Regions from separate parts of the Steroidobacter sp. genome, predicted to be linked through region 1. Evidence: riboswitches for the same ligand, from Rfam matches in the RefSeq annotation. Region 1 holds a riboswitch; the other holds the start of a gene.

Region 1 (4,427 bases):
CGTCCTGGTCCACGGTCTTGATGGCTTCGACGTCGGTCGGGGCCGGCAGATAGTCGACGACCGCGTCGAGCATCTGGGTCACGCCCTTGTTCTTGTACGAAGAGCCGCACAGCACCGGATTGAACACGGCAGTGATCGTGCCCTTGCGGAGGCACTTGCGCAGCACGTCGGCAGACGGCTCGACGCCTTCTTCCAGGTACTTTTCCATCGCCGCATCGTCCTGCTCCAGGCAGGTGTCGACCAGGTCGGAACGGAATTGGGCGATGTCGGCGAGGATCTTGCGATCGCTCGGCACGCTGATGTTCAGCTTGTCGGCCAGATCCGGGGTGATCTCGTACACCTTCGGCTCGGCGTCGCGATCGTCCGAATCCCACACCAGCGCCTTCATCTCGACCAGGTCGACCATGCCCTTGAAGTTGTCTTCCGAGCCGATCGGCAGCTGCACCGGCAGCGGACGCGCGCCGAGGCGCTTCTTGATCATGTCCACGCAGCGCAGGAAGTTCGCGCCGCTGCGGTCCATCTTGTTGACGTAGCAAATACGCGGCACGCCGTAGTTGTCGGCGAGACGCCAGTTCGTTTCAGACTGCGGCTCCACGCCGGCGACGCCGTCGAACACGACGACCGCGCCGTCGAGCACGCGCAGCGAGCGGTTCACTTCGATGGTGAAGTCGACGTGACCCGGAGTGTCGATGACGTTGATCTTCTTCTTGCGCCAGAAGGTCGACACCGCGGCCGACTGAATGGTGATGCCGCGCTTCTGTTCCTGCTCGAGGTAGTCCGTGGTGGTGGACGACTTCAAGTCCTTGGTGTCGTGAACGTCGACGATGGTGTGCTTGCGGCCCGTGTAATACAGGATGCGTTCGGTGGTCGTGGTCTTACCGGCGTCGACGTGGGCGATGATGCCGATGTTTCGAATATCGGCAAGGGCTGTAGTACGGGGCATGTCTGATTTCCGTTACAAGGTCAGTGCGCAGCTAGGTTGTGGGTCATTTGGGCGGGCGCGGATTCTATCGGAAAACCGCGCAAATGCAGTTACCCAGGCCGCTCCCGACCGGGGCGCCCAGGCGAAGGGCGCGCATTCTACCCGAAACTTCGGCCGAAGTCTTTGTAAGGAAAGAAATTTTTCCGGCGGTTGCCGGGAATTTCCGGGTGTCCGGCTGAGGGCGGGCCGTAGGCAACCGCCTCATTGAGGGCCGGAACGGGCTGCGGAGCCCGCCCAAGTCGCTGTCGGTAGGAGTTTTTCTGGCGAAAAGGGCGGGTCGGCCGGGGCTCGGACCTGGGCTTCAGGCCTGGATGTCGGCCTCGTACACGATCACGGCGTCGCCGACGATGCGGACCGACTGCGCCACCTTGCCCGAGGACTCGACCTCGACCTGAACCATGCCGGGCCGACGCATCCACATGCCTTGGCGGCCCTGGAACACGACGCGACCGTCCTTCGGCTCCAGCAGGCCCTGATTGACCAGATACACGCCGAGCATGCCGTGCGCGTTACCGCTGACCGCATCCTCGCGAATCCCGAGCGCAGGAACAAACATGCGCGACTCGGTGCCGATGACGCCGTCGTTCTCGACGAGCGCGAATACGAAATAACCCTCCGCGCCGACGTGCGAGGTGAGACGCGCCAGCTCCTCGAAATCCGGCTTGATGGAGCCAAGCAGATCGTTGGATTTCAGGCCGACCAGCAGGCGCGAGCCGCCCTTGGTCAGCACCTGCAAAGGACAATCGACATGCAGGCTCGGGCTGGAGATGCCGAGCGCGTTCAACACCTGGCGGCGGTGATGCTCCGGAATGACAGGCCCCAGCGACGGCGGATTCTGCGTGATGGCGATGCGCAGGTCGCCGTCCACCTCGGTGACTTCGATTTCGACGATGCCCGCGCCCGTGCGCTGCCGCAGCTTGCCCACCGGCTTGCCATCTTTCTTCGCGCGCACGTATTGCGCGGCGACGGTGGCGTGACCGACGAACGGCACTTCATGGCGCGGCGTGAAGAATCTCACCTGCATGTCGTGATCGCCGGATTCGGCTTCCAGCACGAAGGCGGTCTCGCCGTTCACTTCGGTGGCGATGGTCTGCATCTGCTCGTCCGACAGCTCATCCGCGTCCAGCACCACGATGGCGGGGTTACCGGTAAAGCGCGTGCGAGTGAACGCGTCGACGTGGAACAGCCGGCAATGTCGGTTGGGCATGGTGTTGCAGCCAGGAAAAAACAAAGCGCTCTTATAGCGCTAGATGCGATTGGTGCCTAGCTGCCCGTCGAACTTGCGACCGGCCTGGAAGTCTGCTGCGAGGTAGCCGGCAAAAGTCGCGCCTTTTGACGGCGGCAACGGAGCCGCTGTCCGAAAAAGGGCCGTAGGCCGCTTTTTCCAATGAAACAGTGAGTGGCGCTCTCTGTTACAATCGTGTCCGCCTTAGGGGTGGCCCTGACTGGGGCCTGAGATGCCGACCGCCCAGCGCTGCTGGTGCTCATCGGCGGACCCGTTGAACCTGATCCGGTTAGTACCGGCGTAGGGAGCAGGTCGTGACTCGCCTTCCGTTCATTTCCCGTACTGCTTCTTTTCTCGCCCGTGCCCGGATCTTCCACCGTGAGGATCTGGCAATGTCTGCTGATAAATATAATGACTCGGGGAGCCGCACCCGCGCGGCCGTGACTCTGGCATTCACCGCGCTCGGCGCGACAACGGCCATGGCCGCTGACGACAACCTTATCGAAGAGGTGGTCGTCACCGCGACACTGCGTCAGCAATCTCTGGCCGAAGCGCCGGTCAGCGTAACTGTGCTCGATCAGCAAACGTTGCGCGATGCCGGCCGCCAGCATTTCGAAGATGTGCTCATATCCGTGCCGAATCTGACTTATGCCGGCGGCACATCGCGGCCACGTTTTCTCCAAATACGCGGTATCGGTGAGCGCGAGGAATATCAGGGCGCGCCGAATCCTTCCGTGGGTTTCCTGATCGACGGCATCGATTTCAGCGGCATGGGCATGCCTGCGACTTTGTTCGACGTCGACCGCATTGAAGTGCTGCGTGGTCCGCAAGGTTTGCACTATGGCGCCAACGCGCTCGGCGGTCTCATCGTCATGCGCGGCCGCGATCCCGAAGACGAGTTTGGTTTTTCCACCGAAGCGTCGTATGGCGAATATAACAGCCGCTCCCTCGGTGCGGTCGCGACCGGTCCTGTGGAGTCATTGAACTCCGCATGGCGCGTTGCCGTTCAAAACTTTCGCAGTGACGGTTTCCGTGACGATGTTTATCTCGGGCGCGACGACACCATGGATCGTGATGAGCTCACCGCACGCGCCAAGTGGCGTTGGCAGCCGAGCGAGAGCACTACGGTCGATCTGACTTGGCTGCACGCCGATCTCGACAACGGCTACGACGCATGGTCGATCGACAACACACGCACTTCACTTGCCGATCGACCCGGCAAGGATGCGCAGAAGTCAGACGGCGCGGCGCTTCGCGTCGATACTTCGGCGGGCCAGCTCGGACGACTGACGGTGACGGCGACGCTGTCCGATAGCGAAACCGACTACAGCTTCGATTCCGATTGGGGCAACGCGGAGAGCTGGGCGCCGTACACCTACGATTATTTCGATCGCCAGCAGCGGGATCGTCGCGGTCGCAGTCTCGAAGCGCGCCTCACGTCCGACTCGGCCGCGTCCCCGCACGGACTGACGTGGGTCGTGGGTGTTTACGTGCTCGACGTCGATGAGCAACTCGATTCGACTTCGGTCGGCGTCTATGTCGACCCGTTCTTCCCTGACTGGTCCGGCTCCATCGACAAGCGAGTGCTGAGCGACTACGACGCGCAGAACCTCGCTGCGTACGCGCAGGTCGAAGCGCCGTTCAACGATCGCTGGGGCTGGTCGTTCGGCTTGCGAGGCGAGCAGCGTGATGCCGATTACAGCGATCGTCGCACCGGCGATTCGCTGACTGGCATCGATGAGTCCGCGAAGGACTCCATGTGGGGCGGACAAGCCACGTTGTACTTCGATCAGCGCGAACATTTGCGTTGGTTCGCCACTGTGTCGCGTGGCTACAAGGCCGGCGGTTTCAATCTTGGCGAGGGCGCCGCCATCAAGACTCAGTTCCTGCCCGAGTACCTGGTCGGCCTCGATGTCGGTATGAAAGGCGAGTGGCTCCAGGGCCGGCTGTATGCGGACGTGACCGCCTTTTATATGAAGCGCACCGACATGCAGATCGCCGTCAGCCAGCAGCTGGTCCCTGGCGATCCGAGCAGTTATCTGTTCTACACGGACAACGCTTCCGGCGGTCGTAACCTGGGCATCGAGAGCAGCGTGCGCTGGCATGCGACCGATCAGCTCGAGCTGGGCGGCGCCCTGGGCTTGCTACGGACTCGCTACTCCGGGTTCCGTCCTGACGGCGTTCAGGATGTCAGCGATCGCGATCAGGCGTACGCGCCCG
Region 2 (4,427 bases), on a different contig from region 1:
GCCTGGCGGTGTTCGCCATGGCTCCGAGCTTCGGCTGGCTGATGATCGGCGGGATGATGCTCGGCATGGGCTCGAGCGTGTTTCATCCCGAATCGTCCCGTGTCGCCCGCATGGCGGCAGGTAATCGTCATTCCCTTGCGCAGTCGTTGTTTCAGCTGGGCGGCAACGCCGGTCAGGCCATCGGACCGTTGTTTGCAGCGCTGATCGTCGTGAAGTGGGGGCAGTCGAGCCTCGTGGCTTTCGCGCTGCTGACGCTGGTATCGACGGCCATCCTGTGGAACGTCGGTGTCTGGTACAAACATCACGGATTGCCTCGCCTGCAGCGACTGCGCACGCCGCACAAGTCGCAGGCCGCCGCTCCACGTGGGCACGTCGCCAAGGGCATGACCATTCTGCTGGTGTTGATTTTTTCCAAGTACGCGTATGTGGCGAGCCTGACCAACTACTACACGTTCTATCTCATCGAGCGTTTTCAGCTGAGCGTGGTCGAGGCGCAGGTGCATCTGTTCCTGTTTCTCGGAGCGCTTGCGGTTGGCACGCTCGCCGGCGGCTACTGGGGCGATCGCTTCGGCCGCAGGAACGTGATCCGGTTTTCGGTATTGGGCGCGATCCCATTCACGCTGCTGTTGCCCTTCGTCGACCTGGCATGGACCGAAGCGCTCACCGTGCTCATCGGCTTGACCATCGCCTCAGCGTTTCCGGCAATCGTGGTGTTCGCGCAAGAGTTGATGCCCTCGCGCGTCGGCATGGTGTCAGGAATGATGTTCGGCTTTTCGTTCGGCGTGGGCGGCCTGGCGGCAGCCTCGTTCGGGCATCTGGCGGATGTTTATGGGATCGAAATGGTCTACCGCCTCAGCGCATTTCTGCCGCTGCTCGGCTTACTCGCCATCTGGTTGCCAGACGCACGCCGCGCCGAGGCTGCGGCGGCTTAGGTTCAAATCACGTAATGTGGTTCGCCCACAGATCGTTGAGATAGCCGAAGCTCCAGTTCTCCGGCGGTTCGCGGGCGACGATGCGATCGTTGACGAGCGGATCCATCAGATCGATCAGCTTGGGCTCGAACGGCATGCCCGACTTGGTGGAGAAGAACAGCTTCACCTTGGGCGCGGTGAGCTTGGCCGCGTTTTGTTCGACGACCACGCCCAGTTTGCCGGACGCCATGCGCACCAGCGAGCCGACCGGATAGATGCCGATGGTCTTGATGAAGGTCTGCAACACCTTCGGATCGAAATGGCCTTCCCAGGACGCCATTTTCGAGACCGACTCGGCCGGATCCCAGCCTGCTTTATACGGACGATCTGACGTCACGGCGTCGTACACGTCGCACACCGCGCTCATGCGCGCGATCAACGAAATCTTGTCGGCGGGCAGAAAGTCCGGATAGCCCTTGCCGTCCATGCGCTCGTGATGATGGCGGGCCACGTCGAGCACCCGCTCATTGTCGACGCCGCTCTCGAGCAGCATTTCATAGCCGCGCACCGGATGCGATTTGATGATGGTGAATTCTTCGTCGGTGAGCTTGCCCGGTTTGTTGATGATGTCTTGGGGCATGACGGCCTTGCCCAGGTCGTGCAGCAGACCGGCCATGCCGGCGTCGCGCACCGTGTCGTCGTCGAGGCCGAGTTGCCGGCCGAGCGACACCATCAATGCGCACACCGATACCGAATGCATATAGGTGTATTCGTCCGCCGTCTTCAGACGGCACAGGCTGACCAGCGCGTTCGCGTTGTGATCGACCGAGTCGACGATGTCGTTGACCAGCGGCGCGCAGTCGCCGGTGTTCACGGCGTTCCCCATGCGCGCTTCGTTGAACAGCGAAGTCACCGCTTCTTTGGAACGTTTCAGCACCTGACTTGCGTTATCCAACTCGTCCGCCATCGAGCCGCCGCGCTTTCTCTGCGTCGGCGCGGACTCGGGCGCTGGCGCCGCGACTGAAGCAGGGCGGCTGTCCTTCGGAGGCGCGACGTCCATGCCCTTGGAAAGATCGATCCAGATCTGTTCCACGCCCGAGCTCTTCAGGCGCGCGAGCATGTCTCCGTCTTTGACCAGGAAACGGGTCTTCCACAAATTGTGCTTCAGCCACGGTCCGTCGACCGAAGCCACGAACATCCCGGTTCGAACTTCAGATATGGCGATTTTCTTCAGCATGTCGGATGGTGAGCCGTGTGTTGCTCTGCATCGGCAGCCGCACCCGGAAAATTTACGGTCGGCCCCCAACGGATTTTGAGAGGTCCGTCGCAAAGCGAAGGCAGCGCGCAACCTAAGTGGAACTTCGGCGTGCAATCCATGGCGCGCGATTCAGGGGTTCTCGCAAACATTGACGCGCGTCACCCGGAAACGTTAACGTCGCACTCGCTAGGGGAGCCCCTATAGGGGCTGAGAGGTCATTGGCGCTTGGCGCGGTATGACGACCCTTGAACCTGATCCAGGTCATACTGGCGTAGGAAAGGCCAATCGCGTAGCGATACATAGTCGTCAACGACGTCGCGTATGCGTTGCTTCGTACCCCGGCGTGTCTCTGGATCTCCCATGAACGATTGCAAGGGAGAATCGGATGAACGCCAAAGCGGTACCCGTCAGCACGGCCGCGCTGCCTGCTTCCCGCAAGATCCACGAAACTGGCGTATTGCATCCTGATATCAAGGTGCCGATGCGCGCAATCACGTTGCATCCGTCGGCGCGTGAGCCGGATGTGGTTGTTTACGATTCTTCAGGGCCTTACACGGATCCGCGCGTCAAGATTCATATCGAGCAAGGTCTGCCGCGAATCCGCGAAAAATGGATTCATGAGAGGAACGATGTCGAGCGCCGCGTCGAGGCGCTGAGCGCGGATTTTCCAATTAGGCATGCTCCGTTGAGAGCCAAGGCAGGCGCGGCGGTGACGCAGTTGGCGTATGCGCGCGCGGGCATCATCACGCCGGAGATGGAGTTCGTCGCGATTCGAGAAAACGTGGGCCGCGCGCGAACCGGGCAAGCGGGCGCTCGCGACGGCAATTCGTGGGGTGCGAATGTGCCGGAGTATGTGACGCCGGAATTCGTGCGCGCGGAGATCGCGGCGGGTCGCGCCATCATCCCCGCGAACATCAATCACCCCGAATCCGAGCCGATGATCATCGGCCGCAATTTCCTGGTGAAGATCAATGCCAACATCGGCAACTCCGCCGTGACGTCCAGTATGGCGGAAGAGGTCGACAAAATGGTGTGGGCGATCCGTTGGGGCGCGGACACCGTGATGGATCTGTCGACGGGCCGGAACATACATAACATTCGCGAGTGGATTCTGAGGAACGCGCCGGTTCCCATCGGCACCGTGCCGATTTATCAGGCGCTCGAGAAAGTGGATGGCGTGGCGGAAGCGCTGACGTGGGAAATCTTCCGCGATACTTTGATCGAGCAGGCTGAGCAGGGTGTGGATTACTTTACGATCCATGCCGGAGTTCGCTTGCAATATATCCCGCTGACAGCGAACAGGGTGACCGGGATCGTGTCGCGCGGCGGCTCGATCATGGCCAAGTGGTGTCTCGCGCATCACAAAGAAAGTTTTCTCTACGAGCATTTCGAGGAAATCTGCGAGATCTGCCGAGCGTACGACGTGAGCTTCTCTCTCGGCGACGGTCTGCGCCCGGGCTCCATCGCGGACGCGAACGATGCCGCGCAGTTCGCAGAACTGCGCACGCTCGGCGAGCTGACGAAGATCGCCTGGAGCCGCGATTGCCAGGTGATGATCGAGGGGCCGGGTCACGTGCCCATGCACAAGATCAAAGAAAACATGGACGAACAGCTCAAGCACTGTTCGGAGGCGCCGTTCTATACGCTCGGCCCGCTCACGACCGATATCGCGCCTGGATACGATCACATCACATCGGCAATTGGCGCGGCCATGATCGGCTGGTTCGGGACCGCCATGCTTTGCTACGTCACGCCGAAAGAACATCTCGGCCTGCCGAATCGGGACGACGTCAAAACCGGCGTCATCACATACAAGATCGCCGCGCATGCGGCTGACCTGGCCAAGGGGCACCCAGGCGCGCGTGATCGAGACGATGCGATCTCGCGCGCACGCTTCGATTTCCGCTGGGAGGATCAGTTCAACCTCTCGCTGGATCCCGACACGGCTTGCGCCTTCCATGACGAAACCATGCCTCGCGAGGCGCACAAGCTCGCGCACTTCTGTTCGATGTGCGGTCCGAAGTTCTGCTCGATGCGCATCTCGCATGAGGTGCAGGCTGCCGCGCGCGAATCGGGCATGACCGAGATGGCGCAAAAGTTCAGGGAGCAAGGCGAGATCTACATCAATCCGAGCGCGAGCTGATCGCCGTGAGGGTCACGATTGTCGGCGCGGGCATCGCAGGTCTGACGTGCGCCGTCGAACTCGCCGAGCGCGGCATCGCCGTCGAAGTGTTCGAGCAGGGGCAGGGGTTCGGTCC

What was found. Region 1 has a riboswitch for thiamine pyrophosphate ahead of VGD45_RS28190 (TonB-dependent receptor). Riboswitches for the same ligand answer to the same signal wherever they lie in the genome.
Region 2: linked by a shared signal. The riboswitch ahead of thiC (phosphomethylpyrimidine synthase ThiC) and the one ahead of VGD45_RS28190 (TonB-dependent receptor) in region 1 are both predicted to bind thiamine pyrophosphate.

Annotation. Positions count from the first base shown of each region.
Region 1 is NZ_DASWTF010000048.1:232,024-236,450, reverse strand. It holds gene fusA (elongation factor G) at 1-943, opposite strand, end outside; gene VGD45_RS28195 (PhzF family phenazine biosynthesis isomerase) at 1,284-2,189, opposite strand; TPP riboswitch at 2,404-2,532, shown strand; gene VGD45_RS28190 (TonB-dependent receptor) at 2,600-4,427, shown strand, end outside.
Region 2 is NZ_DASWTF010000002.1:262,498-266,924, reverse strand. It holds gene VGD45_RS01265 (MFS transporter) at 1-932, shown strand, start outside; gene VGD45_RS01260 (HD-GYP domain-containing protein) at 940-2,109, opposite strand; TPP riboswitch at 2,348-2,465, shown strand; gene thiC (phosphomethylpyrimidine synthase ThiC) at 2,555-4,312, shown strand; gene thiO (glycine oxidase ThiO) at 4,318-4,427, shown strand, end outside.